Regions from separate parts of the Brevibacillus sp. AG162 genome, predicted to be linked through region 2. Evidence: riboswitches for the same ligand, from Rfam matches in the RefSeq annotation. Region 2 holds a riboswitch; each other region holds the start of a gene.
The links. A riboswitch is a leader RNA that binds a small molecule or an ion and turns the genes downstream of it on or off. The one in region 2 is predicted to bind cyclic di-AMP.
Positions count from the first base shown of each region.

Region 1: it holds a riboswitch for cyclic di-AMP, as region 2 does, so the genes downstream of both, FB479_RS26670 (quaternary amine ABC transporter ATP-binding protein) here and FB479_RS23125 (C40 family peptidase) in region 2, are expected to answer to the same signal.
Region 3: it holds a riboswitch for cyclic di-AMP, as region 2 does, so the genes downstream of both, FB479_RS24560 (CAP domain-containing protein) here and FB479_RS23125 (C40 family peptidase) in region 2, are expected to answer to the same signal.

Region 1 covers NZ_VFNO01000012.1:156,681-167,380, forward strand. The annotation lists gene FB479_RS26665 (ABC transporter permease) at 1-832, opposite strand, end outside; gene FB479_RS26670 (quaternary amine ABC transporter ATP-binding protein) at 816-2,042, opposite strand; cyclic di-AMP (ydaO/yuaA leader) riboswitch at 2,435-2,581, opposite strand; gene FB479_RS26680 (copper ion binding protein) at 3,246-3,446, opposite strand; gene FB479_RS26685 (heavy metal translocating P-type ATPase) at 3,510-5,930, opposite strand; gene FB479_RS26690 (VanZ family protein) at 6,217-7,128, shown strand; gene FB479_RS26695 (pseudouridine-5'-phosphate glycosidase) at 7,229-8,155, opposite strand; gene FB479_RS26700 (carbohydrate kinase) at 8,159-9,259, opposite strand; gene FB479_RS26705 (MarR family winged helix-turn-helix transcriptional regulator) at 9,445-9,891, shown strand; gene FB479_RS26710 (FMN-dependent NADH-azoreductase) at 10,027-10,653, shown strand.
Region 2 covers NZ_VFNO01000009.1:52,331-63,030, reverse strand. The annotation lists gene FB479_RS23135 (sensor histidine kinase) at 1-419, opposite strand, end outside; gene FB479_RS23130 (response regulator transcription factor) at 420-1,139, opposite strand; gene FB479_RS23125 (C40 family peptidase) at 1,354-1,875, opposite strand; cyclic di-AMP (ydaO/yuaA leader) riboswitch at 1,880-2,019, opposite strand; gene FB479_RS23120 (LiaF transmembrane domain-containing protein) at 2,339-2,740, shown strand; gene FB479_RS23115 (PspA/IM30 family protein) at 2,825-3,520, shown strand; gene FB479_RS23110 (class I SAM-dependent methyltransferase) at 3,615-4,193, shown strand; gene liaF (cell wall-active antibiotics response protein LiaF) at 4,208-5,098, shown strand; gene FB479_RS23100 (HAMP domain-containing sensor histidine kinase) at 5,112-6,260, shown strand; gene FB479_RS23095 (response regulator) at 6,268-6,897, shown strand; gene prpE (bis(5'-nucleosyl)-tetraphosphatase PrpE) at 7,072-7,896, shown strand; gene FB479_RS23085 (N-acetylmuramoyl-L-alanine amidase family protein) at 7,906-8,694, opposite strand; gene FB479_RS23080 (YneF family protein) at 8,856-9,086, shown strand; gene FB479_RS23075 (hypothetical protein) at 9,108-9,287, shown strand; gene FB479_RS23070 (LysR family transcriptional regulator) at 9,345-10,220, opposite strand; gene FB479_RS23065 (MFS transporter) at 10,370-10,700, shown strand, end outside.
Region 3 covers NZ_VFNO01000010.1:115,394-126,093, reverse strand. The annotation lists gene def (peptide deformylase) at 1-253, shown strand, start outside; gene FB479_RS24565 (homoserine dehydrogenase) at 284-1,294, shown strand; gene FB479_RS30640 (hypothetical protein) at 1,395-1,550, shown strand; gene FB479_RS24560 (CAP domain-containing protein) at 1,618-2,349, opposite strand; cyclic di-AMP (ydaO/yuaA leader) riboswitch at 2,357-2,513, opposite strand; gene FB479_RS24555 (rhodanese-like domain-containing protein) at 2,598-2,942, opposite strand; gene FB479_RS24550 (cold-shock protein) at 3,368-3,571, shown strand; gene FB479_RS24545 (hypothetical protein) at 3,741-4,187, opposite strand; gene FB479_RS24540 (2-phosphosulfolactate phosphatase) at 4,302-5,042, shown strand; gene FB479_RS24535 (catalase) at 5,123-6,712, shown strand; gene FB479_RS24530 (TetR/AcrR family transcriptional regulator) at 6,859-7,434, shown strand; gene FB479_RS24525 (RCC1 domain-containing protein) at 7,513-9,627, shown strand; gene FB479_RS24520 (YjdF family protein) at 9,680-10,090, opposite strand; partial or broken gene FB479_RS31310 (EAL domain-containing protein) at 10,439-10,700, shown strand, end outside.

The DNA.
Region 1 (10,700 bases), on a different contig from region 2:
TTCTCTCCTTTTTTCCTGCATGTTGAGTAAGCCGATCCAAGACGATAGCGATGATCACGATGGATAGCCCCGCCTCGAATCCTCTTCCTATATCCACTTGCGAAACGGCGCGATATACGTCTGCACCCAAGCCTTTCGCCCCGATCATAGCCGCTATGACCACCATCGACAGGGCGAGCATGATGCACTGATTGACGCCCGCCAAGATCGTCGATTTCGCATACGGCAGTTGCACTTTCACGAGCTTTTGCCACCCGGTTGCGCCAAAGGCGTCCGCCGCTTCCTCCATTTCCTCTGGGACCTGACGTATGCCTAAGTTCGTGAGTCGCACGATTGGCGGCAAAGCAAAAATAACGGAGGCAATGACTCCCGGCACCTCGCCCAAGCCGAAGAAAAAGATCGCGGGAATCAAGTAAACGAACGCTGGCATCGTCTGCATCAAATCAAGTACTGGCGTGACCAGATTGCGAAACGTATCGTGTCTCGCGCAATGAATGCCCACCGGAATCCCGATGGCGATCGAAATCATGGTGGCAGTGAGGACGAGTCCCAATGTCTCGATCGTTTCATCCCAGTACCCCAAGTTGTGAATGAGAGAAAGTCCGATAACCGTAAAGACCATGGATGCTTTTCCTGCAAAAACCCATGTGGCGCCCCCTAGCAGCAAGATGAGGATCAGCGAAGGTATCTCTGCCAAAACCGTGGAACAGTAAGTCACCATCGTGGAAATGACGATAGACACCGGATCAAACAATACCCCTTTGTACTGGCCCAGCACCTCCACGAACCCTTCCATCCATTCGCCAATCGGCAGCTTAGGCACGACGTCCATCACTCATCACCTCTGCTCTCTGGTGCTCTTGGACATTGACTTTGCCTACCAGCCCGCCCAACACCGCTCCTTTTACGATGACACCCAACAAACGCTGCTGCTCGCCCACTACCGCAATCGGGACGTGCAGGTCTGCCATCATCGGGAACAAACTGTGCAGACGTGCGTCAGGCGAAACGGTAGGGAGATCGGTATTCATGATCGTCTCCAGCGAATCTCCCGTACCGATCGCGAGTGATACGTCATACGCCGTAATCAAGCCGAGCAGTGTACGCTTTTTGTCCACGACGTACAAGCTGGACACGCCGTTATCCATCATGAGTTGCAGCGCTACTCGCGCCCCTTTGTCAGGCGTAATTGCTTCTGCCCGTTTCATCACATTTTCAGCAACGAGCACCCTGGACAGGTCGGCATCCTCGACGAACTTCCGTACGAACTCATCCGCTGGGTCTGCCATGATTTCTTCCGGGCGGCCGATCTGAATGATCTGTCCGTCCTTCATAAAGGCAATCCGATCGCCCAGCCGCAACGCCTCGTGCAAGTCATGTGTAATGAACAGGATCGTCTTTTTCATCGTCATCTGAAGCTCCAGCAGTTCATCCTGCATGTCTTTTCGAATGAGCGGGTCCAGTGCACTGAACGCTTCGTCCATCAAGAGAATATCTGGATTATTAGCCAACGCCCGCGCCAATCCGACCCGCTGGCGCATCCCTCCACTCAATTGATCCGGGTACGCGTTTTCCCACTCGGTTAATCCAACGAGCGCAAGCGCTTCCCGTGCTTTTTCTTGCCGGAGCCCGGGCGGTACTTGTTGAATCTCCAATCCAAACTCGACGTTTTCCCGTACCGTTCGCTGCGGAAACAGGGCGAAATTTTGGAAAACCATCCCGAGCTTCTTCCTCCGAACCTCGCGCAAGGCTGTCGCCTTCATGTCCACGATCTCTTCGCCATCGATCTCGATGCTTCCGCTCGTTGGGTCAATCAGTCGATTACACAGTCGAATTAACGTTGACTTGCCGCTGCCGGACAGGCCCATGATGACGAAGATTTCACCTTCCTCGACTTCAAAGCTGACCTGATTGACACCGATGGACTGGCCGGTTTGCTTGTAAATTTGTTCTTTCGTTCGTCCTTCTGCCAGCAGCTTCAAGGCTAACTCGGGCTGCTTGCCGAACACTTTTGTCAGTTGATGGACTTTCATTTTGGGCATGGTATCCCCCATCTTTCGTTTTTTTCGTGAATGAAAAAAGCCCGCGAAGTTTCCACACTCCAGCAAAACCAAGCAGGTACGCTTGATTTTTACTTGTGTTGAAAATCCGCAGGCTTACGTAATACCTGGCGTCCATTTTCAGGACTCCCTGTACTCTGTCTTCCTGATTTCGATTGTCAGCGGTTTATGTCTTACCGACTGCCTCCCAGCGATCCACACCATTCCCTTCGTCTGTATCGCGTAAGCTGCTCGTCGGTATTTCCATAAAAAATAGGCCGATACATGATTCTTCTCCAGAACAAAGGTCCTAAAGAAAAAGCCTGCATCGGCCTATCACACGCCCGCAAGGAATCTCCTTATTGCGTATTATATGCCTAGACTTTATCCATCCATGACCTTCCCTGCTTTGGCCGACGAGGTTAGCTGACGGGTAGGATGGCAGAGAAGACATTTTCTCATCCCTCCTGATCACTCAGGATTAACCCCAAAAGATTGGTTCCCCCGCTTCCGAGAATCTCGGAACTAGGCCGTATGTGTTGTTTCTTATTTGAATGGTGATTGTGATTTGAATTATACGCTCGCTTCCAGTTATTGTGAACGTTCGTTTAGCACAGTTTTAACTCGATTCTGTTTTTCTTTATGAGTCGGATTGGATTAGCTGTTCGTTGCTTATTCGATTGAAAGATTAGTGCGTTATACTCGCTGTTGTGGTGGGGAGGAAACAGGAGAAAACGCTCAGATTCTTGGAACCCCTGCACGGGAGCATGGGATGCCCGGCTCCGTGAAAAAAAGAGAAACCGCGTCCAAAGATCTTCGCTTATTTCTCCTGTTTCCTCTACGAGCTGTTGGGAGTCTACATGCTTTTTAAAGACCGCTTGAATGCTGTTTTCAAGATGAAGAAAAAAGCAGCGTGGGAAGAAGAACATTTCCAGTCCTAGCGCTTCTGGAGCCCAACCAAGCGGAGAAATGAATGGCGGGGGTTTTCAGCTTCAACCTCTGCGAATACATCTTCGAAACTCTACTTTTGAAGCGCTCCCGACATTCATTTCGGAGCGGACAGTCTAACCCCTTGCGGGGCGTAGGCCGAAGCGTAGACTGGAAATGGGCTTCTTCCCCTCCACTACAGCCACTTCCTACCACGAAAGCAAAAAGCTCCCGCCTCATTGAATCAGGCAGGAGCTTTGCTTTTCAAAGACACGATGATTATACGACGTCGTAGCCTTGGTCTTCGATTGCTTCTTTTACTGCATCGAGAGTCAAGTCGCTCTCGTTGTAGGAAACCTCAACCTTTTTTTCAGCCAGGTTCACTTTGCCTTCAGCACCCAGTTCTTTCAATGTGTTCTCGATGCGCGCTACGCATTTGTTGCAAGACATGCCTTCTACGTTCAATGTGATATTTGTCATGATCAATCTCTCCTTAAATGATAATTGTATAGGTAAGGCGGACAAAGCCGCTTGTTACTGTTGTTACAGCTTTACTCGTTGCAGTCTCAGTGCGTTGAGTACAACGGATACGGAGCTGAAGGCCATTGCGGCACCGGCAAGCCATGGAGCGAGGAAGCCGATTGCGGCAATCGGGATGCCCAAGGTGTTGTAGGCCAATGCCCAGAACAGGTTTTGCTTGATGTTGCGGATGGTGAGTTTGCTCATCTCGATGGCGTCTGCGACACTGGTCAGTTCGCCGCGCATCAGGGTAATATCGGCTGCTTCCATCGCCACATCTGTACCTGTACCGATTGCCATTCCGACGTCAGCGGTAGCGAGTGCAGGAGCATCGTTGATACCATCGCCGACCATCGCGACTTTTTTGCCTTGTTCTTGCAGTTTTTTCACTTCTGCGGCTTTGCCTTCGGGCAGGACTTCTGCGATGACGTGATCGATTCCTGCTTCACGGGCAATGGCCTCGGCAGTTTGACGGTTGTCACCGGTCATCATGATCACAGTCAATCCCATTGCTTTCATGCGCTGAACAGCTTGCTTGGAGGTTGGTTTGATCGTATCCGCTACGGCAATCAAGCCAGCGAGCTTGCCTTCGACGACTGCGAGCATCGCTGTTTTACCAGAGCGCTCCAGTTCCAGCATGGTATCAGATACTGCTTGGTACGAAATTTGATGTTTTTCCAGCAAGCGGCGGGTACCGACGAGTACTTCTTTGCCAGAGACGGTTGCCCGGATACCGAAACCAGGAATGGCTTCAAATGAACCAGTATCGGACAGGGTGATTCCTTTATCTGCAATTCCTCTAACGATGGCTTGAGCCAATGGGTGCTCGGAGTTTTTCTCAGCGGCACCGACCAAAGAGAGCAGCTCTTGCTCTTCGATATCAATGGCAATGACGTCTGTCAGTTCTGGCTCGCCTTTGGTTACAGTCCCTGTTTTATCGAGGACGATCGTATCCAGGTGGTGAGCCGTCTCCAGATGCTCCCCGCCTTTGAACAGGATGCCCAGCTCAGCTGCGCGTCCAGAACCCGCCATGATCGAGGTCGGTGTAGCCAAACCGAGGGCGCACGGGCAAGCGATTACGAGTACAGCAATTGCTTTTTCCAAAGCCTCACCGAAGTTGCCAGGTATAACGAAGAAGTACCAGATCAAGAAGGTAAGAATAGCAATCCCTACGACGATTGGGACAAAAATCCCAGAGATACTGTCAGCTACGCGTTGAATTGGTGCTTTTGTTCCTTGTGCTTCTTCCACTACTTTAATGATTTGCGCCAGAGCCGTTTCTTTTCCGACTTTGGTTGCTTGAACCTTCAAGAAGCCGTTTTTGTTCAAAGTGGCCCCGATGACGGTATCGCCTGCGGCTTTATCCACCGGAATGCTTTCACCAGTCAGCATGGACTCATCAACAGCGGACTGTCCTTCCATGACGATGCCATCGACAGGTACTTTATCGCCCGGCTTCACGTGAACGACGTCGCCCAGTCTCACTTCTTCTACAGGAATGGTCATTTCGACGCCATCCCGTACGACTACTGCTGTTTTTGCTTGCAAGCCCATCAGCTTGCGGATCGCTTCCGAAGAGCGTCCTTTCGCCTTCATCTCAAACAGTTTACCCAACACGATCAAGGTGATCAGTACCGCACTGGTCTCAAAGTACAGCTCTAGCATGTGGCCGCCATGAGCACCGATGGAGTCGATCGCTACCCACAGGCTGTAGAAATAAGCGGCCGAGGTACCGAGAGCAACCAGCACATCCATGTTGGCACTCTTGTTGCGAAGGGCTTTGAAAGCTCCCACGTAAAACTGTGCTCCGATGATGAATTGTACGGGTGTTGCTAATGCGAGCTGTACCCACGGATTCATCAAGATTTCAGGCAGCCAGATAAACGAGGTGAAGGAAAAGTGGCTCACCATCGACCAAAGCAGCGGGAGCGACAGAATCGCGGAAATCCAGAACTTGCGGGTCTGACGTTTAATTTCTTCCTGGCGACGATCTACTTTTTCTTCTTCTTTTCCTTCTTCCTTGCGAGTCGCCTGATACCCGAGCTTTTCTACCTTTTGAATAATGTCCGTCACACTTACCTGCGATGAATCGTACTCGACAGTGGCTGTTTCCATCGCCAAGTTCACGTTTGCCTTCAGAACCCCGGCTGTTTTGTTCAAGCCTTTCTCGATCCGTGTGGAGCAGGCCGCACATGTCATTCCCGAGATGTTTAGCTCCACCTTGTCAGTAATGACTCCATAGCCGAGCGATTCAATTTTGGAGCGGATGTCGTCGATGTTCGTTTTCGTTGGATCGAAGACGACTGTGGATTTTTCCAAAGCCAGATTGACGTTGGCGGTTTCCACTCCCTCCATTTTTCCCAAGCCCTTTTCGATGCGCAGTGCACAAGCTGCGCAAGTCATCCCTGAGATTGCGACTGTTGCCTCTGCTGTTTTGGTACTCATTCTAATCCCTCCAAATACCCTATAGGGGTATATTTTATCGTATCGTTTCCCTTACGTTGTTTCCTGATCACACCTTTACTATACAATACCCCCTCAGGGTATATCAAGTACTTTTTTCAATTTTTTTCTAAATGGGCTTTTAAGTGCTGAAAACACAGGGAGATCTTAACGGCAATGTCATCCCCCAGCTTTACACCGTTAAAAGAAGGATGTGACTAACAGCTAATTACTTACGTATTAGTTCAGAGTAAGATCATTCAGAAACAAATAGCTTTAAGGAGATTAAATGATGGAAACGAAATCACGGAAAGTCATTTTAGTTGGCACCATATGCTATACGATTTTAATTTTATTTTTTATGTTCTTTGCGTTTAACAGGCTCGACGGTGCAACTAGTGTAGATGGATACACCTTTATCCTTGTTCCAGAAGGAGTACCACTTAAATTTCCAGAACTAAATTATTCATGGATTGTTGATTTTGGAAACATTGCTGCTTTTATCCCTTTTGGAATACTGTTTCCCCTGTTGTATCGTGTACGATTTGGGAAGTTCATATCCTTGTTTGTCTTAGCGATTCTCGTTCTAGAAACTTTTCAGGCTTTAACCTATCTTGGTAGCTTTGATGTAAATGATGTGATATCCAATACATTAGGTGCAGCGATTGGCTATGTTGCCTATCGAGTTGGATTTTCTTCAAACATTTCTTATAAAAAGCTCATGGCTTCAGCTCTAACTATTGTTGTACTTATAATGGGAATCATGGTGGTCTCTGAAATCCTCAAAAAAAGAGAAGGCCCTATTCAGTCATTAACGGTTATGAAAGAAATGACAGGAACGACACCAATGACTGAGAACCTCCCAAGCTTCACCGTAGCAGGTGAGCGAATAGAGCCGAAAATGAACGTGTATAGCAGTGAAGGTGAATCCACCAAAACTTACAACTATATTCTGGGGAACAAAGAAAATGTCTGGCTTTCTTTCTATTTCGGCATTCCCGACAATGGAGACGCTAAGGGTGAAGCCAAAATCATCGTAGATGGACAAGAAATATCTCAGTTAAACGAACAATCCTATCAAGGGGCAGAAGCTTTAAAGGAGATGCCTTTTAACGAGGTAAACGAAATTACCATTATCGTTTCCGGAAACGCTAAGCTGTGGGATGTTGGAATCCGTGGAATGCAACATTGGTGGGAGTGAGTAAAATAAACGAAACGAGCCTTAGAAGCGATTCTAGAGGCTCGTTTTTCTTTGACTATTTTGTTGTTCAGAAAAGCAATTAGTCGATCTTCGCTCTCTCTTATTTACCTTGATTCGCTTCTTTCTGATAAGCCACCGCGATTTTTGCAGCTACTTCAGCATTGTGCTTCACTAGCGCGATGTTCGTTGCCAAGCTCTTACCTTCTGTCAGCTTTTTCACTTTATCGAGCATGAATGGCGTTACCTGTTTCCCTGCAATGTTGTTTTCTTTTGCTTCTGCGAGTGCTTTCTGGATCACAGCCTCGATTTCCTGGTGGTTGAGTGCATCTGATTCTGGTACTGGGTTCGCGATAATCATACCGCCTTTGAGGCCGAGATCCCATTTGGTGTTCATCATCTTACCGACTTCTTCTGGTGTATCGATGCGCATGTCTACGCCAAATCCGCTTTCGCGAGCGAAGAAGGATGGGAATTCATCCGTGCGGTAGCCTACAACTGGTACACCTTGTGTTTCCAAATATTCGAGTGTGCGGCCGATATCGAGGATCGATTTCGCGCCTGCGCATACTACAGCGACATCTGTTTGCGCCAGCTCAGTCAGGTCAGCAGATACGTCCCAAGTGATTTCGCCTTCACGGTGTACCCCGCCGATACCGCCAGTTGCAAACATGTGGATGCCAGCCATCTCAGCTGCGATCATGGTAGCGGCTACTGTAGTCGCACCGATTTTACCGCTAGCCAAAATGTAAGCAAAGTCGCGACGGCTTACTTTTGCTACATTTTTGTTCGTCGCAAACTCTTCCAGCTCGCTGTCAGTCAAGCCGATTTTGATTTTGCCGTCCATGATCCCGATCGTAGCTGGTACAGCACCGTTGTCGCGAATGATTTGCTCTACTTCTTTTGCCATTTCAATGTTTTGCGGGTATGGCATACCGTGCGAAATAATCGTCGTCTCCAGCGCAACTACCGGCAGGTTGTTCTCCAGTGCGTGGCGTACTTCCTCAGTAAAGGTCAAATATTGTTTCATCTCTTATCGCTCCTTTTCGAATTGTTCTACGGCCAGTTCCAATTGTTCTGCTTTTAATAGAGGAGATACGGACTGCTCTGTTTGCAATGTCAGAGCGGATGCTGCCAATCCAAGGCGGCACGCTCTCTGGAAAGACTCTCCGTTTACAATGCCATACAAGAGTCCCGACGCGAACGCATCTCCTGCACCTGTTACATCTACTACTTGCGTTGGATACGGAGACATATGCTCCTCGACGTCCTCGGATTGATAGTAAATGCCTTCTTCACCCAAGGTCACGATGACGTGCTTGACGCCTCGTTCCCTGATCTTGCGGCAAGCCTCGGCGCATTCTTCGATCGTCGTGATCTTTATGCCAGCCATCAGCTCGGCTTCTTCGCGATTCGGCAAAATCGCTTCTACTCCGTCCAATTGCTGTGGGAGCTTCTTTGCTTTAATGGAAGAGACCGGGTCAACGAAGAGCAGGATGTTTTCTTCCCGGCATCGTTCGATGATGTAGGCCAAGCAGTCCGCCGGAATGTTTGTATCGATGAAAACCACGTGGGCTGCTGCAATGTGCGACCATTTTTCCGCGAACATCTCCGGTGTAAGCGCATCGTAAATATCCATGTTCGCCAAGGAAACAACCATCTCGCCATCGATATCGAGAAGCGCCGTATACGTTCCCGTCCGCTGTGTAGGCAGTCGCCACACTTGGCTGATGTGCACCCCGTGTTTTTTCGTCTCCTGCAAGAGCCATTCGCCTTCCTTGTCCTCACCAATGCTGGTGATGAGGGACGTATTGCAGCCAAGACGACCGAGGTTCTCCGCGATATTCCGTGCCACCCCTCCACACGATTCCATAATCGTTACGGGATTGGATGAGTGTAGACGCACCTGTTGCTTGCCACGTGCTTTGCGGTCTAGGTTGGCCCCACCAATACAAGCAATCATTCCTTCATCACGAAGTACATAAGCCCGTCCTTTGATTTCCCCGCGTTTGGTCAACTGTGCGATGTAGCCAGCTACCGCTGAACGTGAGATGCCAATCAGATCAGCCAGCTCTTGTTGCGTGATAAAAGGATTTTGCCGGATATGATGAAGGATCTGCATGTCTTTTTCCACGGTCATCCTCCTTTCTTCTGTTTCGCTTTCACAGCTCGTTTACAAACAAAAGTTTATCACTAAGACAACTGTTTGTACAGGCGTTTTCATTTTATTTTTTATCTCAATTTGACAAATCTGAATATGATCATGTAGGATTATCTTAAATTCAAGATATCCAAGTTTCGATGTAAAGGAGGGTCCATATGTCTGACAAATCACTGCGAAATGATCCCCTCGATCTTTTTGTAGTTTTATCGAGGTCATACAACTGGGTTACCGCTCACTCCAATCGTCACATTCGCGAGCATGGACTTAATCCAACTGAATTCGGGGTACTAGAGGTATTATTTCATAAAGGTCCTCAACCATTGCAGCAAATTGGCGAAAAAATATTGATCTCCAGCGGAAACATCACATACGTTGTGGACAAACTCGAGAAGAAGCAACTGCTCATTCGCAAGCCCTGTTCGGAAGACCGCCGCGTCATTTTTGCGGAACTCACGGAAAAAGGGCATCAATTTTTGTCTGAAATCTTCCCCCCTCATCAACGTGCCATTGAGAAAGCGATGGAAGGTCTCACACTAGAAGAACAGCGTCAAGCAATCGAGCTGCTAAAAAAGCTGGGACGCACTGCTCAGGCTACTTATTAGATGAGCAGTCCCCGCTCTTCACCACAATCGTTTCAAAAAAGTGTTGACAAAAGATCTGATACGTAATAATCTTAAAATCAAGATTTACACATTAAAAGTTAGTGACTTACTAATCGGAAGGGGAATATGATTTTCATGAGTAAAGTACTTTTTATCAAAGCAAACGATCGCCCAGTTGAGCAGGCTACCAGTGTAAAGCTGTACGAAGCTTTCACCAAAGCATACAGAGAAACACATCCAAACGACGAAATCGTTGAGCTGGATCTGTTTGCTGAAAACCTCCCTTATTACGGGAACGACATGCTGACTGCTATGTGGAAAGCAGGAAACGGCATCGAGCTGTCTGCTGATGAGCAAAAACGTGCCGACTTGGTTAACAAATACCTGAACCAGTTTACAGAAGCAGACAAAATCGTATTTGCTTTCCCTATGTGGAACTTCACTGTTCCTGCTGTTCTGCACTCCTATATGGATTACCTCTCCCAAGCAGGCAAAACATTCAAGTACACAGCTGAAGGTCCAGTTGGTCTGATGGGCGACAAAAAAGTAGCGCTGTTGAGCGCACGCGGTGGCGTTTATTCCGAAGGGCCTATGGCTGAAATCGAAATGGCAAACAAATACGTTCGCACGCTCCTCGGCTTCTGGGGCATCAGCAATGTATCGGAAGTGATTGTAGAAGGTCACAACCAATTCCAAGACAAAGCAGCTGAGCTTGTTGCAGCTGGTGTAGAAAAAGCAGCAAAACTGGCGGAATCCTTCTAAGGCCCGCCAGCCTTTTTGGACAATATCTTAAATTAAAGATACACTAA
Region 2 (10,700 bases):
TCCCCTGTACGCGGTGGCTCCTGCTGAAAATGGTACTCAGCTACGACTTTGAGGTCACTTTGCTTGGAAGAATCGCCACGGTTTGATGAGGAGGGAGAAGGCATTTTCAAATTATAGGCGCGTGATGTTTTGCTGTAGATGGTGTTTCCATTGGCATCCTTCACGAGCATGCGATACATCACGTCGTCTGGCAACTGCTTTTCAAGCTCCAAGCGTTCGATTGGGTCCTTGAAATTACTGACGAGAAGCAGTTGATTGAGCATGACCTTCTCTGCGGCTTCCTTCTCAGCCTGGTACTGATTATGACGATCATTTTTGAGTTGACCGACAATAATGTCTTGAAAAACAAATTTGAACAACAAGATGTTGAGTGTGATCAAGGCAATGAAGGAGAGAAAAATTTTATTGCGCAAGCTCATTTAAAGCTTCTCCCCGATAAATACGTAGCCTGTCCCCCATTGAGTTTTAATGAACTGACGCTCTGTTTCCAGCTTTTCACGGAGGTTTTTGATATGGACGGTCACTGTATTGAGCGAGCCATAACCATATCCCCAGACACGGTCATAGATTTGCTCTCTTGTAAAGACGATGCCCGCGTTTTCTGCGAGGAAGGTGAGCAGTTGAAATTCTTTTGTAGAGAGCTCTATTTTTTGATTGCATACATAAACGGAATACGTTTCTTTATGAATTTCCAGGTCCTTGAATTTTAAAACCGTAATCGGAGAGGAAGCTGTTTCTTTCTCAGGCTGCTCTTCGGTATGCTTGCGAATGCGCTCATAGCGGCGCAGGTGAGCACGAATGCGAGCGAGCAGCTCTTCTGTATCAAAAGGCTTCGTGATGTAGTCGTCTGCGCCGATTTCGAAGCCGACTACCTTATCTACCGCTTTTCCTTTTGCACTGAGAAACAGTATAGGCAAATCCCACTCACGGCGAATTTGAGAGCAGAGCTCGTAGCCACTCATGTTGGGCATCATAATATCCAAAAGGATCAGGTTGGGCCGCTCTCCTTGGCTGAGCAGCGAGAGTGCATCTTCTCCGCTTTCTGCGGAAGAAACGGTGAAGCCCTCGTTCTCCAAAATGTCTTCTAGCAGTTCAATAATCTCCAGATTGTCATCGACAATTAAAATGTGATCTTTCACCGGAACAACCCCCAGTTACTTCTATTAATAAGGAATGCCATTCAAAGAATGGGTCTTGTCTATCATAACATGCTTTGACCTGATCAGGGGAAGAAACCCCGTAAGTTATTAAGTTGTTCTAATATGTGAGGGCACCTCTTTAGACCAGGTACTAAATTTCGTCAGAAAAAGCCAGAGACGATGTGTCCCTGGCTTTTATTATTTTGCCGAACGACTATTTTTGAGCTGGTTTTTCCGGCAACGATGCAGCTTGCACCGCTTTTTCCTTTTTCGGAGTTTCTGCTTTCGCTAGAACAGGAACGCTGAGACGCTTGGCGCCTACATAACGCTTGCTCCAGTAGTATGGATCGTTCAACTTGGTGTTGACGACTCCACGACCAGATTCCGAGTGCACGAATGTGCCGTCTCCAATGTAGATACCCACGTGAGAAATGCTGCGACCGTTCGTATTGAAGAACACGAGATCGCCTGGCTGCAAATCTTTTCTGGCTACCTCTGTACCTAATTCGTACTGAGAAGCAGAATTGTGAGGCAGGTCTACACCTAACGCATCAAATACGTAGCGCGTGAAACCGGAGCAGTCAAAGCCCTTTTTGGACGAGCCGGAAGATTTGTAAGGGGTACCGTACAAGTTGCTGACTACTTCACTCAGAGTATTCTCCTCAGCAGCTTGTGCAGCGCCTGCCCCCATAGCAAGCAATCCAGCCATAAATAAAGATAAAACCACCTTGCGCAAAAGAAACTGCTCCCTTCGTGAGCCTACGAGGTTAGCTGAAGGGTTCGGTCGAAAGGACGCCCTAGGCTGCTAGGAGTAGCAACCATTCACCCCAAAAACATGGTTCCCCCGTTTCCGCCAAGCGGAATTCGGCTATTTTTCGATGTTTTTTTACACGCACTCTTACGAAGATTCTACGCCAATCCTTTTTTTCCTTCTTTTTCATCTGCTCGTTCACATATTCGTCACATAAATGCCGTCAAATGCTGTAACGTTTTCGTTCGACAGTGCAAGCCGCCTTTCGACGCAGGCTTGTTCTGCCTTACGGGACAGCTCGTCCGATTAGGGCAGGAAATTGTCTCCGTCCAAGGACGGAGGGAAAAACCAACCGCACGCCCGTTATGGGAAGCCTATACCGAGGGCTACAATAAGGGCATAACGTTCCACAAGCACCACATGCAAAACGAATGGAGGTAAGCGAGTAATGAGCGAACGGTCTGGCAAAGTTCTACTCGGGCTGGTTCTGCTGCTAGTCGGTGGGTTGGTTCTTCTAGATCTGGTGGGTATCGATATCGGAGACTTGCTCGGGTTCATCATTCCCGGCGTGATTATGATATACGGTGCCAAAAAGATTATGGGACAAACCGGTTCACGCTTTTGGGGAATCCTAGTCTTCCTATTCGGGTTCCTGATGTTGATTGGCAAGCTTGACCTACTGTTTCACGCGCTTCTGGCTATTGGGGTGATTTATCTGGGATATCGCTTACTGCGTCCCAGCCAAGAACCTAAACAAGCGCCACCTGCTTGGGAGCGTGAATGGGCCCAAAAAGTATTAAAGGAAGATACGCTAGACGCTTGGGAGAGAAACGTAACCAAACGGTCATGACCGTTTTGGTAACCGTAATAACACTGTGTCGCAAGAGTCTTTTGGATGAACAATATGATGTGATATGATGAGGAGGAAAAAATAATGAGTATCTTTAAACGTTTGCGTGACCTGACAGTAGCTTCGGTGAATGATGCATTGGATTCAATGGAAGATCCGGTAGTGATGCTGAATCAATATATGCGTGACATGGAAGTAGAAATCGGACAAGTTGAAGTAGCGGTTGCCCGTCAGGTTGCACTGGAAAAGAAATTCCGTCAGCAATTGGACGAAGCCAATGCTCTGATCGAAAAACGCGATCGACAAGTCAAGCTCGCCTTGACTGAGGGAGAAGACGAGTTGGCTCGTCGAGCACTCGCTGACAAGAAGCAGTACGAGGGACGTGCAGCGGAATACGAAGCTCTCTACCTGTCGGCATCCGAGGCAGCTACGCAAATGCGCGAGAAGCTGGCTGAGCTGAAGGAAGAGTTCTATAAAATGCGTGCGAAAAGGTTCACACTGATGGCACGTGCACAAGTAGCTCGTACACAAAAGCAAGTCAATCAAGCAGTTGTCGGTATCGGCAATCAGTCCGCAGGCCGTGGCTTCGCCCGCATGGAAGAAAAAGTCATGCGCATGGAAGCAGAAGCGCAAATGAGTGGGCAATGGCGCCAAACGAACCGCGCTTGGGAGAACGCTTTGTCTGATCTGGAAAAGGATGATCTCGATGCAGAACTTGCCAGCATCAAAGCATCCATTAAAGAAGCAAAAACACCAGTAGCCAAACCAGTACAATCCTAATTCGACAGGAACTGGGGGACTAGGTGTAGAATAGATTGTGTCAATTCGGCAGCCTGTGTACATCAGGCTGCTTTTCCCCTAGGAGGTACGATTCTTGCAGGACTTCTTGGTCTTTTTGCGACGGTTTATCGCTGAGCCTGGACGCGTCGGTAGTATAATCCCCAGCTCTCGTTTTTTATGTGAGCAAATGTTGAAAAGCGTCGATTGGGCTTCAACCGATGTGATCCTGGAGCTGGGACCTGGTACAGGGGCATTTACCCAAACGATCTATCAGCGCTTGCGTCCCGGCACACAGTACGTGCTTGTGGAACGAGATTCCCATTTTCGCTCTATGCTTCAATCACGTTTTCCCGATCTTCCTATCAGGGAGGAAGCGACTAAACTTAGGTCTTACTTGGAGGAGCAGAACCTTGAAGGTGCAGATGTCATTGTCTCAGGTCTGCCATTCGCCAATTTTCCACAAGAGCAGCGGGCAGCAATTCTGGACGAAGTTCAATCTGTACTGAAGCCAGGGGGCCTATTTATTACATTCCAATATTCGCTACAACTCCAAGCTGAGTTGCAGGGTCGTTTTCCCTGGGTTAAGATCGACTTTACCCTGTTGAACATTCCGCCTGCATTCATCTATACATGTCGTAATGGTCAAAGTGAAAACGATCAGCATGGGGCGTGAGAGAGGAGACTTTTGTGAAACTGTCCCGTTTGCACAAAATGGTGGCTGGTATCCTGATTATTTTTACAGGAATCGGCCTTTTGTTAGATAGTTTGGGTATCATTTCGTTCGGTCTGTTTGATCTGTGGCCGATGGTGCTTATTTATTTCGGCCTTCGTTTGTGGGGGCAGAAAAATCGGATTGGCGGAGGGATTCTATTCTCCCTGGGGACCATCATCATGATGGACATGTGGTTTGGTGTCGGGATTGATGATTTATTCCAGTTTGCTGTGCCAATCGTGTTTATTTATTTCGGGTTTCAGTTGATTCGGGGCAAGAACAGCAAACGAGATCAACGTGTCAATCAACCATTGGGCGATAGGGGGACCCCATCTGCTGCGGAGACGATTGTGACAAGTGAGGCGAGTGTTCCGAGTGACGTGAAGGTTTCAACAGAGGAACGCCCTTGGCTAGACAGCTGGCACAACTGGAAGCATGTTGGTGGCAAAATTCCTCATCACGAAAGAATGACTTCTTCACCTGATGACACGTTGCCAAAAGATTCCCGCAGTTCTCTGATTGGAGATTATCACCTGACCTCGGGGCGTTTTGAACTGAATCACTTGCATGTCTGGCATGGAATCGGGGACGTTGTGATTGATCTTTCCCGGGCAGTGTTGATGCGGGATGAGGCGCTTCTTGTCGTAGAGGGCTGGGTAGGCGATGTGACGATTTATGTGCCTGTCGATCTTCCTGTATCGGTAACGGCAGGGTTGAGTATTGGAGACCTGGAGGTGCTAAGCCACCGTCAGGGAGGTATCAATCGCAGTGTTAAGATCCGTTCTGATCAGTATGATGAAGCATTGCAAAAAGTAAACTTGCATATCTCGCTGCTTGTCGGCGATATAAAAGTCAAGTACATCTAGGAGGTACTGGCGAATGCGTCGACAGCGATTGGCAAGTATTCAGTGGCAATACGTGCGCTATGGCATGTTACTGGCCGTCAGTGCAGTTACTGCCGCGTTTATTTGTTTCTTTTGGCTATACTTTTTATGGAAAGATCACCCCGGGATTCATCGGTGGTACAACGAACTGATCAGCGACCGCAACCTCGTGTGGTGGCTTGAAGAATATATAGGCATCAATCTGCCTGCCGATCCAGAGGGCTTGATTCAGCTTGCTGCTTTTGTTGTTTCTTTACCTGCAGGTGTCTTAGTGGCATTGATCATTTCCTATATCATCGGCAATTTGTTGAAAAAGAGACTCAGTGTACTGTGGGAAGCTGCCATGAAGCTTGGGCGCGGGATGCTGTCGTATCGGGTTCCTGAATTGGGCGTCGATGAAGTCGGCGAATTAGGATGGCAGATCAATCGCTTGGCTTCACAATGGGAAGAGCAAGTGGCATCCTTGCAGCGGCTGTCGAACCACAATGCGGCTCTCGCAGAACAATTGAAGCATGCAGCGGTAACAGAGGAGCGTCAGAGATTGGCGAGAGAACTGCATGATGCAGTCAGCCAGCAGCTGTTCGCCATCGCCATGACGACTGCGGCGATGAAGCGGCTTGTAGAAAAAAATCCTCAACGTGCAGCCCAGCAGATTGAATTGGTCGAAGAGATGGCAGCTGCTGCACAAGCGGAGATGAGGGCATTGCTCTTGCATCTTCGCCCGGCTACGTTACAAAACAAGTCATTGAAGGAAGCCATTCTGGAACTTTTAGATGAGCTAACGCGTAAAAATACCATGCAGCTGACTTGGGAGATCGAAGACGTCGAAGGCTTGCCGAGTGGAATCGAGGATCATTTGTTCCGCATTTTGCAGGAGTCCTTGTCCAATACATTGCGGCATGCTAGAGCCACGCAGATCACAGTGAAGCTGTTTACGCTGCAAGAGCAGGTTCGCCTGCGAGTAACGGATGACGGTGTTGGTTTTGATCCGGATGGGGAGAAAATGACGTCCTACGGTTTGCGCAGCATGCAAGAGCGCGTAGCAGAGGTCGGAGGCTCCATGGAGATTTATTCGGCGATTGGGAAGGGGACGCAAATTGAGGTGCGTATTCCTCTAATGTCACAGACGGAACGGGAAGGGTGAAGGCTCAGTGATTCGGGTACTACTGGTAGATGATCACGAAATGGTTCGGATGGGTCTGGCTGCTTATTTGTCTACAGAGGACGATATTGAAGTCGTAGCAGAGGCAGGCAGTGGAGAAGAAGGGGTGCGAATGACGCAAGAGCTGCGCCCAGATGTCGTTCTGATGGATTTAGTTATGGAGGGCATCGGCGGTGTGGAAGCGACTAGGCGTATTCGTGAAAGCTGTCCATCCAGTAAGGTCATTGTCCTGACCAGCTTTATTGATGACGAAAAGGTATATCCGGTCATTGAAGCGGGGGCATTCAGCTACTTGCTGAAGACTTCGCGTGCAGCCGAGATTGCAAAGGCAATTCGCTCTGCTGCGGCGGGTGAGCCAGTTCTGGAATCGAGGGTAGCAGGAAAAATCATGGCCCGTTTCCGTCACGGTCAAGAGTCCCATCCCCATGAGCAACTGACGCCGCGCGAGTTGGAGGTTTTGAAGCTGATCGGCCAGGGCAAGTCCAACCAGGAGATTGCTGATGAGCTGATTATCGGGATCAAAACAGTCAAGACACATGTCAGCAACATTCTTGCCAAGCTGAACGTGGAGGATCGCACGCAAGCGGCCATTTACGTGCATACGCATAGCTTAGGCTAATCACATAGCATCATGTATAGGTAAACGCGCCAAAAAGCTCCTCAGTAATCAGGGGCTCTTTCGCGCGTTTACTTGTTTAAACAGTTTTCTTGTACACAAACCGTGAGTTTTTTTCGCAGATGTGGTAAAGATAGTAAGTAACGAATGAGAGATAACGGAAAGGAGGGACGGGCTATGAGGCACAAACCTCAAACACGCTCCAAGGTGCTTTCGGCTGACAATGGTGTGGATATCGTTGGCGATGTTCACGGCTGTTACGACGAATTTATAGAATTGCTCAAACGCTTGGGATATGAACAAACCCCAGACGGTACATATCGCCATCCCCACGGCCGAAAGCTCCTTTCCCTCGGTGATATCACGAGTCGTGGACCTTGCTCAATCAAAATGCTGCAATTTTTTCACCATCATGTCACGGCTGGCCTGGCTGAGATGGTGGATAGTAACCACGGGTGGAAAGTAGCCCGCTGGTTGGATGGCAGACCAGTGACATTGGCTCACGGAGATGAAAAGGTAGAAGAGGAGATTCGGCTGTATCAGCAAGAATACGGACCGAAGAAGGCCTCCTTGCTGCGTGAGCAGAGCCGTAGATTGCTATTTTCTTCTCCTTCGCACATGATCATCAAACGGAATGAAAAAATAGTAGCGGTCGCCGTTCATGCGGGGATTCGCGATGATTACATAGGGATGGATTCGCCTGCGGTCTACACGTTTTGCCGATATGGCGATGTGGCGGGGACGGGACCGGATGGGCGCCCGATCCGCAGAGAATGGGCAAAAGAGCGAAAAGTGACTTCGCCCATAATCGTTTGGGGACATGATCCGCATCCAGAACCCAAACGAAAAAATGGCACCATCAACATCGACCAAGGATGTGTGTTCGGCGGAATGCTAACCGCCTACCGCTACCCAGAGGACGAATTGGTGAGTGTGCCAGCAAAAAGAAACTACTCGGGTTTAACGGATACGCCGCTGACCCGTTTTAAGGCAAACGATTAAACTGAGACGTTACATTTTGAGCTTTTCGAATAAACGCTTCAGGATGACAGCATGTGCCCAGAGCGGCAGAGGTTGGTCAGGCTGCTGACGCCATTGTTCGTCTGTTAAAAAGCCTTGATCATACAGCCAATTGACGGCTTCTTGCTTCCAATCAGGCACATTCCCTCCGCCGTTTCCAGGAGAAGTGGTAGGAGCAAGGGTCGGTGCTGCAGTAGGTTTTGGAGTCGAAGTAGGAGTCGTGGGGGGCTGGTAGGGAAGTTTAGCATACGTGCAAAATGCCCGGACTACGCCTTCTGCGAGATCTCGCCAATCCTGCTGTAGTTTATTTGCGTCCAAAGCATTGTCTGCAAAGCCATACTCGACGATAACCGTCTCCACGCTGCCAGTTTCCCGGTGCATAAAGTAGTAATCGAGTCGTGGATTATCTGGCAGTGTCCGAGTAAAAATGCGTCGATTCGGCATCCCTTCCGCTGCCAGGGCATCCTGGATCAATTGGGGAAAGGTTGGGGAGCCATAAATCGAGTAAATGACCTCGGAGCCTCGGCCGCCGCCTGAGTTAATATGGTTCGATATACAATAGCGAGCACCGCTGTTTCGAACCAGAGTAGTCCGAGCCTCACTTGTCAGAGTCACATCGGTTGTCCGTGTGATAGCGACAGGAATATTTAGTGCCAAAAAGCGATTATATTGGTAGAGCGATATTTGCAAATTCATATCTTTCTCGGTGAATTGCGTGTTGTTTCCTCCCCCTGGATCGCTGCCACCGTGTCCAGCGTCCAGAATCACAATTGGAGCCATAGTTGTTTCACCTCTTGCTATCAGAATATGCTTGAGACAAAGATATGGTTGAGGGCAGTGTTCTCATTTTCCAAGTTTTCTAATCACAATTTACAGAAGATAGCCCAACTATGGTACAATAAAAGAGTTCTTAATTACGTATAGAGGATGGTAATGTATTGATGGCTTGGTACAACTGGGTAATTCCAATTGTCACATTGTTAATCGGTCTCGCTGGTGGATTTTATGGAGGGACTTATTTATTGAAAAAACAAATGTCCAACATGCAAATGGACGAAAAGCAGCTTCAAGCCATGGCCCGTTCAATGGGGATGAATCTTAACCAAAAGCAGCTCAAACAAATGAGCCGAACGATGAAAAACATGAAAATGCCAAATAAATTCGGGAAGTAGCGTGAAAGGGAGTGTCGTTTGATGGGGGCGACCCGGCTGCGCTACACGATGATCGGTTTTATTGTCGGGGTGTTTATCGTGTATTTGAAAGACCTGCCGCTTGCTGAAGGAACTCGATTTGCGGCCCCTTTTTACGGAGCGGGGATAGGACTGCTCATTGACGGCATTATTTTACGTATGAAAAAAAGAAAACAAGAGTAGGGGAAGAGCCTGGCGAATGATGCCAGGCTTTTTTCTGTTGGAAAACCGGCTTGTTTTTCAAGAGACGAGAGTAAAATACTGGACGATAAAATCACAGAACTTGCGTGCTGCCAGGGAGAGATATCTTTTTTCGTGCCGAATCATTTGAAAATGTCGCTGGCAGATCGGGTGCTCGATCGGAATCATGACAAGGTGAGGGTCTTCCTCTCGATTGATACAGCCATAGAGGGCAATGCCGAGGCCTGCGCGGACCAGCTTTTGGATAGAGCCGGGATCATCTACCCGACAAGCGAATTTGGGGGTAATCCCTGCTTTTTGAAAGAACTGATCGTACAGCATTTGGATGGGAAAGTCCTCCCTGTAGCCGATAAATGACTCATCAGCCAGCTCGCTTAGTCGAATACTGGTTTGCTTGGCTAAGTGATGTGTGCGGGGGACAGCTACATGAATATCTTCTTTCAATACGGGCGTGGTCAAAATATCCGGCAGCTTGATCGGCAAATGCGTGAAGCAAATATCCACTTCCCCTGACTCCAAGAGGGTTGCCATTTCTTCAATGGTGGCTTGTGTGATCTGGAAATGTACATCAGGATGGAGTGCGAGAAACTTGCCCAACGGTTCTGATAACAGATCCAGGGTCGACGTTGCCAGATGAATCCGACCATGCTCCATTCCGGCCAGATCCGATACGACTTTTTGACCTTCCTCCAACAAGTTCAATGCTTTATCTACACGCTCCAGATACGCCTTCCCAAATGTATTCAGCCGAATACGTCCTCGCTCGCGGTCAAATAACGGAACCCCGACATCCTCTTCCAGCCGAGCAATGGTCTTGCTGAGAGCAGGCTGAGCAATCCGCAGCTCTTGGGCGGCTTTCGTCATATGCTGCCACTTGGCAACTGTGCGGAAATAGTGCAATTGCAACAATTCCATTTGATTCAACTCCATATACTCAGGTATATCAACTACATATCAAAAGATATATTTTCGTTTATTTTAAAATCATTATAAACTACATCTAGCAAGGCAAACAATCACCTTCCCGGGAAGAAATCGGTGATAACGAGAGGTGTCTTTCCAATATGCAAACCGAACCACAACAACAATCTGCTGAAAAAGTTCTTCGCGTACTCGTGTTTACCCTCATGATTACGGTGATGAGTGCTACGATGTTCAATATCGTGTTACCGCAAATCAGGACAGAATTTCATTTATCCTTTAGCCAAGTAAGCTGGGTGACGTCCGCCTTTTTGTTAATCTATGCGGTCGGAACCGTGATGTACGGCAAGCTAGCCGATTCCTACAAGCTCAAACATTTGCTTACATTCGGTTTAATTGTGTTTGCCATCGGCTCCCTTATCGGATTTTTTGCCCATAATTATGGCATGGTGCTTTTGGGGAGAATTGTACAGG
Region 3 (10,700 bases), on a different contig from region 2:
ACCGGGTGTTTTTGGAATCGTTCGTCGGGCGAATTATGTCAAAGTTCAGACGTTGAACCGCCAAGGAGAAACCAAAACAATCGAAGCCGAAGAATTCCTTGCTCGGTGTATTCAGCACGAGATGGACCATTTGGAAGGAATATTGTTTATTGATCATACGGAAGAGCTCTACTATGTAAAAACAGGAAAGAAACTGAATCGCAAGGATCTGCACCGTATACAGGTTGCAAGTAGAAAAAAATGGTGGAAATAAACGGAGCATAAACAGCAAGGAGATTAACTCATGAAGCGTTGGAGTATTATGGTAACAGGCTTTGGAACAGTAGGACAGCAGGTAGCCAGACTGCTGGAGCAGAGACGGGAGCGGTACCGCGAGCTATATCAAGCGGATGTCAGACTCGTGGGAATCGTTCGTTCGGCTTCCGGCCTCTATGATGAGAACGGAATCGATTCAGGAATATGGGAAGACTATGCTCATACCAAACAAGCATGGGACCCATCATGGAACGCGCTGGAATTTATCAAGTCAGATCAAGCGGAAGTGCTCATCGAGGCTGGTCCATCTGAAAAAGAGGGAGGACCCGGCCTGACTTATATTCGTTATGCGTTGGAGAATGCCATGCATGCGATCGCGATTTCAAAAGGCGCGCTTGTTGTCGATTATGCTGGCTTAGCCGCTTTAGCCAAAAAACATGGCGTCGCGTTGAAAGTGAGTGGAGCAACAGCAGCAGCTCTGCCGACGATCGATCTTTTGCAGTATAATCTGGCAGGCTGTGAAGTAAAACGAGTCGAAGGCATTTTTACAGGAACGACTAACTTCGTGCTCACAAAAATGATGGAAGAGGGGCTCAGCTGTGCGGAAGCTGTCGAGTTGGCTCAGAAGATGGGGATTGCCGAGCCAGAGCCTTCTTACGATATCGATGGTTGGGATACAGCTTCGAAGCTTACGATCTTGGCAAACGCCGCTTTTGGCGCGCAAGTAAAACTGCTCGATGTCGCACGCGCAAGTATTCGCGAAATAACCTCGTTACAAATCGAGACGTGGAAAAAGCATTCGAAGATTCCCAAGCTGATCGGAACCATCCAAAAGGAAGCGAATGGCGCGGTTTCTGTCGCAGTTGAGCTTTGTGCAGTGGATCTTACCCACCCTTTTGCATCTGTATCAGGTACGACAAAAGCCATACGGGTAGTAACAGATGTCATGGGGGATTTATTGGTCGTTGGAGGAAAATCAGATCCTGTCGCGGCAGCAGCGGCTGCCTTGAAAGACCTTGAACATATCATTAGCAGATAGGTTCATTTGCATGTGCTTCCAGTGTTCCTTAGGAATGAGTCGTTTACAACAGCGAGCATAATAGAGATGCACCACCAAAAACGGCGAGGGGGCCATACGGATGAATCAATCGTCTGATGTCAATGCCGAGCTGCAGCAAGTATCTGCTTACCCAACCAAGCAAGAAATGAATCAAAAGGACGTTGCTTTGTTACATGAGCAGGAGGACAACTGCTGTACCCCCAAAAAGCAGGCGACAGAAGCGCAGCGGAAGTAACGTCTACACGAAAAAAGCCGGGTCTCGATTACGAGACACCGGCTTTTCGTTTATCTTGCAGTGTGTTCTATCCGATAAATTCTTGTACCCAGTAGCCATTTGTGAAGCCTACACCAATTTTTGTGAACGCAGGGTTCATAATATTTTGGCGGTGGCCTTCACTGTTCATCCATTGTGTCATCACTTCTTGAGGACTGCGTTGACCCATGGCGATATTCTCACCTGCAGTCGAGTACTGGATGCCAAATTGCTTCATCATATCAAATGGCGAACCGTACGTTGGGCTGTTGTGGTCAAAATAGTTGTTTGCAGACATATCTTGTGCTTTTGCCAACGCTACTTTGGACAGTGCTGCGTCCATTTGAACAGGCTTGAGACCTGCTTTTGCACGTTCTTGGTTTACCAAATCCGCGACTTGTTTCGCAAAATCACCAGCTTTTGCTTGATCCGCTTGATTTACTGGAGCAGCAGGCTGAGTGACGTTATTGCTAGGTTGCGCTGGTGCAGCATGAACTGGTGCTGGTTGAACCGGAGTTGGTTGTACCGGCTTTGCAGGTTGCATCGGCGTCATTGGCTGTTGTACTGGCATTGGTTGTCCAGGGGCAAAGCCTTGTTTTTGTTGATAGAAGTTCCAAAATGGTTGGGAATTTGGAGCTTTTTGGAATTGTGGCATATAATATTGGAACTGTCCGCCAGGAACAGGACAAGTAGAAGCAGCCGAAGCAGAAGTAGCGAAGCCTGTTAGAGCCAAGCCCAGACCAAGAGTCATCGCGATTGTAACAGAACCAAAACGTTTCATTAAACAAATCTCTCCTTTTTTTTGCCTACGAGGTTAGTTGTCGGATTCGGATTGAGGAAACAACCCTACGCCAGTTCGGCGATTCACCCCAATGTGGAATAGCTCATCCACAAAAAAGTCCCCCGCACTTCCTTTTCAGTAGGAAGTCTCGGCTTATTTCGTTTGGCATGAACAACGATATCAGACAATCCCAATCGAAATAAAGGAGTAATATATGGCAAATAGCTGGAAGCGTTGATGCATTAGGCTCATTTCGCTTCGTTTGATTGTTCCTTCCATGCGGTTATGCCGCCTACCAATGCATTTGCTTGAAAACCATGCTCACGTAGCAGAGCGGCAGCCTTTTGAGCTTTGTTACCTGTTGTACATACGGTAACGATCTGTACATTTTTCGCAAGTTTTTCGGTTTCTTCATCGAACGGCTTGTCCTGTTCTTTCATAAGAAGATAGGGAACGTTACGAGTCGGTGCATTTTCATGAACGAGGCTGCCGGTTATAAATTTTTCGGCGTCGCGTACGTCCAATAAAAGTACGGGCACTTTCTGTTTGAGCATTTCTGATAATTGAATGGTTGTTAACGTATGATTTTGCAATGAAATCCCTCCCAATGTTATTGTAACAGAGAACAGCTTCGCCCAGAATAAGGGAGAACTGTTGCTTTTATTGGACAACCATGGTAGAATGAGGTTGCTACTTGAAAAATTGATACCTAACATTCATCGAGGTGTATGCTGATGGATAACATTTTTGAATCCCCGATTCACACTGGCGCGGTCATCGGAGCCGCAAGGATGGAAGAGAGGAAGGGCTTTCATTGTTTTAGGTTTTCAAAAGGTTTTGTTTTTAATCTTGCAGTTCCGTCCTATGACATTCGCATAGTTGCTGAGTAGGTAAATTTCACATATCATGAAGGCGTATCATAGCACATGATCTGGTATTTCTTCATGATATGTGAGCTTTATTTGCTTCGGTAAATATGACTAGCATATTCAAATTGAATTTTTGGAGGTTTTTTTAAATGCAAACGAACGGAACAGTAAAATGGTTTAACGCAGAAAAAGGTTTCGGTTTCATTCAAGTAGAAGGCGGAGACGATGTATTCGTACACTTCAGCGCAATCCAAGGTGACGGTTTCAAAACTTTGGACGAAGGTCAAAAAGTTCAATTCAACATCGTTCAAGGCAACCGTGGCCCACAAGCTGAGAACGTAGTAAAACTGTAAGTCTCCTTTTAAAAGAAACTGTCCTTTCGAGGGCAGTTTCTTTTTGTCTTAGGACGTGGAAGCAAATAGGCGTTGGGTTCGTCCCCAGCGCCTTTTCCTGCTTGGGAATGGATTAAAAAAGGAACTATGGCTTCCCACCATAATTCCTTATTCTCTTCCTACAAAATATTTAAATACAAGTGTCGATTTCGATCGTTTGGAATTGACTGTCAAGAACGGTAAGACCAACAACTTGACCGCCGCCGATAGAAGTACGGCCATAAGTGGTGAGAAGGACATTTCCGTTGTTTTCTGCAACGGTAAGGCGAACTTCATAGTGGTTGGATGCGGTGACCAGCGCATTGAAAGCAGTGCGAGTATTCGCTGGGATAAATTGCGTGATGTCAAGCAAGGTGCTAACTGGATTGGTTTGCGTAACTGCAGTACCCCAGCTCAATACTTGCACACGTACTTCTACATCTTCTGTGTTCAGATTGACCAGGTCAAGGTGAGCGGTGAGAGCAACAGAGAGGTTGTTTTGCAAAATACCAGTCGTTCTCACAGTATTTCGTTTTGGGCGTCTGTTGCTTCTTCTTTCATTACCGCCTTGATCGTCGTCGTATTCGATTTCAGACATCCATGTTCACTCCATTCTTGTGTAATCTAGTGGGACAATAATACGATATTGTTTCTTGTCTTGATTTGTAACGGCGAACGTAAGGGGACGAGTACCTATTTTTGATAGAGGATGGTGGGGGTTTTGGGAGAAACGCCTGTATGTAAACAACTAGACTATGCGGCTCGCTTTGATTGGGGATATGAAGGGGTGGAACAGGTCGGGGCAGCTTCGGATATGATCGTCATTATCGATGTGCTCTCCTTCAGTACATGTGTCGATATCGTAACGGGACGCGGTGGTATCGTCTATCCTTATCAAGTAAAGGATGAGTCAGCTGTAGCATTCGCCAAACAAAAAGCAGCGCTGCTTGCTGGGAAACGTGGAGAACCAATCTCCCTTTCACCTGCTTGTCTGAAAACGATACCGCTGAGAAGTAGGTTGGTGTTACCCTCGCCAAATGGATCGACCTGCACCGTGTTGGCAAAGAAAACAGGGGCGAAGGTAATCGCTGCATGCATGCGAAATGCGCCATCTGTCGCCAGGTACATACAGCAGCAGAAAGGAACCGTAACGGTCATTGCTTGCGGTGAACGGTGGGGGAATGGAGCATTGCGACCCGCTATTGAGGATATGATAGCGGCAGGTGCATTGCTTCACGAATTGGAGGGATATCGATTGTCACCAGAGGCCGAAATAGCGGTGGCTGCCTTTCGATCGGCACAAGGTCATATTCCCGCTTACTTGCAGAAATGTGCTTCCGGCCAAGAACTGATCAGCATGGGGTACCCGGAAGATGTCGCACTTGCAGCACAATGGAATCGGAGCTGCACGGTTCCAGTCCTGAACAATGATTTTGCTTACGAAGCGATTTAATCTTTTCGCATAAAGAATCCCTCATTCGGTAACCATGGTTATGAACCATACATGAGAAAAACTGGACAGGGAGGATTCATATGGATGACAATAGCAAGTCCATCGACCAATCAGAAGAAAATATCCTGACGAATCGTCAAGGCCATCCGATCACAGACAACCAGAACTTGCGGACAGTTGGAAATCGCGGACCAACCGTTCTGGAGAATTACGACTTTCTTGAAAAAATCACACATTTTGATCGGGAGAAAACACCTGAGCGTGTCGTGCATAGCCGTGGTGCAGGAGCACATGGCTATTTTGAAGCGTATGGAACCGTAGGGAATGAGCCGATTTCTACGTACACGAGGGCAAAGCTGTTTTCGGAGCGAGGGAAAAAAACGCCTGTGTTTGTGCGGTTTTCTACGGTTATTCATGGGACACATTCGCCCGAGACATTGCGCGATCCACGTGGATTTGCCGTGAAGTTTTATACAGAGGACGGGAACTGGGATCTGGTTGGCAACAACCTTAAAGTTTTTTTCATTCGGGATGCGATGAAGTTTCCTGATCTTGTCCATGCGTTCAAGCCTGATCCAGTGACAAACATTCAAGATGTGGAACGGATCTTTGACTTCATCTCGAACACGCCAGAGGCCATGCATATGATTACGTTTTTGTTCTCCCCGTGGGGAATACCAGCGAACTATCGGCAAATGCAAGGCTCTGGCGTAAACACGTACAAGTGGGTAAACCACGAAGGAAAAGCGGTCCTGGTCAAATACCATTGGCAGCCGTTAGCGCAAGGGATTAAGAATTTGACACAAAAACAGGCGGAAGAGATCCAAGGGAAAAACTTCAATCATGCCACGCAGGACTTGTATGAAGCGATTGAGCGAGGAGAATATCCGGAGTGGGAAATGTGCGTCCAGATCATGAGTGATGATGATCATCCTGAGCTCGATTTTGATCCGCTTGATCCAACGAAAATATGGCCCGAAGATCAGTTCCCGTTTCTTCCTGTAGGCAAAATGGTTTTGAACAAAAACCCGGATAACTATTTTGCTGAGGTCGAGCAAGCAGCTTTTGGGACAGGTGTTTTAGTGGATGGACTTGATTTTTCTGATGACAAGCTACTACAAGGAAGGACCTTTTCCTACTCCGATACGCAACGTTATCGGGTTGGCGCGAACTATTTGCAGCTTCCGATCAACGCTCCCAAAAAGCATGTAGCTACCAACCAGGAAGGTGGTCAAATGCTGTATCGAGTCGATCGGACGCAGCGGCATATTAACTATGAGCCATCAACGATTGGCGGATTGCAGGAAGCCAAGCAAGCAGCTCCTGATCATCAGCCAGAAGTGGAAGGGAAGGTCGTTCGTCAAAAGATTGATCGCACCAACGATTTCAAACAGGCGGGAGAACGTTATCGAATCATGGAAGACTGGGAAAGAGAAGACCTCATTGCCAATCTGACGGATGCACTCCTCTCCTGTGATCCTCGTATTCAAGAGAAAATGCTTGGCTACTTCTCGCAATGTGACGAAGAGTACGGCGAGCGTTTGAAAGCAGGAATCGCACAGGGCAATGGCGGAAACAGCAAGGAGATGGGCGGACCGATGGGCGCAACGAATCCCGGAGCGGCTGTCAAGGAAGCCGAACAGAAGTCTCGTCCGTCCAAGCCTTACTGATGACCCCGGTGAACAATCAAGATTGAATGAACAGCGGAGCTTTGCCGAATCCATGGTAAAGCTCTTTTTTGTATCCGGTTGCATTTTTACCTAACAATCAGTAGGCTAAAACGTATGGGATCGATTTGCCAAAGGAGACGTCATTCATGTCAAAAGATAATAAAACACATCAACATATTGTAGATGCAGCCTTTCAATTATTCGCGGAGCATGGGATTGAAAAGACGAGCTTGACGATGATTGCTACAGAAGTAGGGATTACAAAGCCGGCGATCTACTACCACTTTGCATCAAAGGACGCACTTCTCGATTATTTGTTTGATCAACTGTTTGGAAACTATACATTCTCCCATTTTTTCACGGTTACGGATTTTACAGCTGACAATTTCGCGGAACTCCTTATCGAAACTGGCTTGAAGTTATTGCCGAGCGAGGAAGAGGATTATGCCTTTTTACGCGTCTTCAATCAATTTCTGCTGTCTGTCAGTCAAAAAGAGAAGTACCGTGACAAGTTGCGGCTGATGCAAGAAGATTTTTTGCAGGGCTTTACCTCCTTATTGGAGCGAGGGATAGAGTTAGGTGTCGTCCCACCTGATCGTGTCGTAGCAAAAGCTCATATTCTAGCGCTTGTCGTTGATAATATTAGTAACTACTTGCTGATGGGGATTGAGCTAGACCAGAGGGATATCTGGACTGAAACAGTGAGAAGCGTGCTAAAGTAATCGGAAAAAATAGTGACGCATTTCGAGTTGCCAGCGTCTTACAATTGTTTACATGAGACGATGGCGAGGAGAATCATGATGGTACGAAGAGAGAAATGGGTAGCATTATTGAGCTATACCGCGGTACTCTCCCTATTGACGACGGGTGGGGTCGCTGCTGCATCCCCTGCGAAGGCAGTTTCCCAAAAAGTAGAAGCATCGGTTGGCGCGACGGGCAATACCGAGGTGAAGCTGCAGGCTTGCAGTCAAGCTGATGCAAAAGCGGATGCTTCGGACACAACGATGAAGTCCTGGAAACCATTGGGGAATAAGCCGGTACTGGAAGGGATTACTTCGATTGCAACAGGCGTCATTTTTGATGAAGCAGGCTATGGGTGGAGGCCAGGCATTTCTTATGCCTTCACCGAGGATGGGCAAGTGTGGAAATGGGGCTTTCAATCTGACAAGAAGTATGAACCGTACAAACTAGCCGGGATCAAAGATGCCAAGCAAGTCATGACGGATTATGTCCTCACGAGCGCCGGTGAAGTATGGCAGATCGACGAGAAGAAAGCACCTGAAAAACTGGCCGGTCTGGATAAAATCAAGAACATTCAGCAGATCGACCTTCATGAAGGCGTACTCTTTTTACTAAAAGAAGATGGTACTGTATGGAAATGGAACGATGGAGCGAAAGCAGCAGAAAAGGTGACGAAGCTCTCGAATATCCGTGACATGTATAGCTCAGCCTTTTCCTTGTTTCTAGTAGATGACCAAGGGAAGCTTCTTTATCTCGATGGCAAATCCGGAGAACTGAACACAGATAATCTGCAGGAAATGGATATCCCAGGGAAAGTCAAACAGGTAGCCGTCGATTACACGGATCGCGCCTTGATCCAAACAGAAAAGGGCGAAGTGTACAGCTACAATACAAAAGAAAATGAAAAAGCAGTGCGTGCTGCTCATGCAGATGGTGCCACGCGGATGGCAGTTGGCGGAGAAGGATTGTACTTGGTCGTAAAAGCGGACGGAACTGTCTGGGGCTGGGGACATAATACCCATGGAATGCTCGGTGCGAATCTGGAAAATGAGCTGAAGGAGCCTGTCAAAATAGCAGGTCTATCTGATATTACAGACGTACGAGCGGGCACCGACCATGTGATTGCTCTCGATAAAACAGGAAACGTCTATTCATTTGGCAGCAATATGACAGGACAGCTGGGTCGAATCCCTGTTACCTTTGACAAATGGACAGAATTGGGCGAATTACGTGATGTAAAACAGGTAGTAACTGAGTTGGATCGACCGTACTTCGTTCGTAAGGATGGTTCTGTATGGAGTTTTGGCGCGGATCGAGTGCCATATGAAGTGAAAGGACCTGCGAAAGTAAAAACAATGGATAGCATCATGGATTTTCCGGTTACCTTGAATGAGAACGGACAAATCCAGGTGTGGACTAATGAATTTAGCAGCTGTGAAACATTGGCGTTGCCTTCTCGCATCAAGGATTTTGTTGGTGGGGAGAAGCATCTCTTGTTGCGTACGGAAGATGACCAATTCTTGACTGTGGAATTCAGTTATAATTCCGCCGAACGCGGAGGGGGATCTGGCATCACGAACTTGCGCCCCAAAAAAGTGGAAACCCTCAGGATCGATTCAAAAATGGCTCCGGATGTAACCAAGCTTTATGCCAATCTTTATACGTTCTTTGCAGTGACGAAAAATGGTCAGGTATTGTACGCAGAACGGAAGAATGATGAACCGTTTACTTCATTTGCGCAGATAGCTGGTATGAAAGGCATTCGTGAGCTTGCACCTGAGTATTTTGTCCGTTATACAAAGGATACCGCATCAGTTTGGGCGATTGATGATGCAGGCAAGGTTCAGGAAATTCAGGTGTACCCTGAGAGCGAAGGGAATGACGCAGGAGCCATCAAAGTGAAGCTGGAACCCAAAGCGGAAGAAGGCATTGCCATGATGAGCGGACGTTTGCGGATTACCAAGGATGGGCAAATATTCGAACATGATTGGGAACCGCTTCAAAAGCAAAAAGTGGCTGCTCCCGTCAGACTGATTTCATCCACGTATGACTATGCAATTGAAGGCCCCGGCTCGCATTACCATGTGCTAGTCACAGAAGATGATAAGATTGTATTGATTGGCGATAATCCATACGGAAAAGGCGAGCTTCAACCAGATAAGGTCAGACAATAAAAGAAAAACCCTCATAGCTTGTTAGCTTGAGGGCCTGGCACAGCGGAAAAGATCATCTTCCTCTGTGCTTTCTTTTTGCTTTTTGAACCTTTTGCTGCCATTTTTTCTCTTGAATCTCAAGCAATCTTTGTCTTCCGACGACTTTCTTTTCTTTCTTACGTCTGCTCAGCTCAAGTTTTATGGCTTCTTGAGCACGGGTAGACACACCGCTAGACTTCATTTCCTTCGCGACTTGTCGAGCAAGACGCTTGGGGTTTACTCTTTGCTGAGATGGTGTCTCCACTTGGATCGTTTGTTGGGTAGCATCAAGGAGAGAGTGAATCTGGTGCAACACAAACAATTGGACTTCTCCATCTTTAGGTTCCGCTCCAAAAATGTACCTGGACGCTTTCAAATGTCCAGCTTCTTGTTGCTCAACGACTCCTACCCAGTACTGCCCATCAAAATACACGGTTAGTTTCAAACAAACCGCCCCCTCTAACAAGACTTAGAGTGATGGACATCCCGAGGGGGGAAGGTTACTGACAGAGTATGCATATGGACATGCTCTGCGCCCGGACTACCAACCGGGCTGTGTTTTTACACTCTTGATTAGAGTATGTAGGAAGAATTTCCAATTTGCAAGCTGGGTCAGCATACTTTTCCCCGTATGTGTTGCTTTAAAAGAAATGGAAAATGTGGTTGTACTTATATTCAATCGAATTCGTCCAAAGAAAACAGCGCTGCATGTTGCCAACCTTCGATTTCGCCAGGAGACGATTCTGCACGGATTTTACTAAAAGGAAACACCGAAGTTCTAGCACAAATGAACATGATTAACTTGACGGAAGAGGATTTGCAGTTAATAGCAGCGTTTCGTCCAGTCATTGAGACTGAAATTGAGCAGATTACGTCTTCTTTTTATGAATCGATTCTCCATGTGGACTCTTTGAAACATATTGTGATGGAGCACACAACCGTTGAACGTTTGCGTCAGACCTTAAAGAACCATTTAATCGAAATGTTTGACGGCCGAATCGATCCCGCCTTCATTGAAAAACGCTTGAAGATTGCGATGGTCCATCAAAAAATCG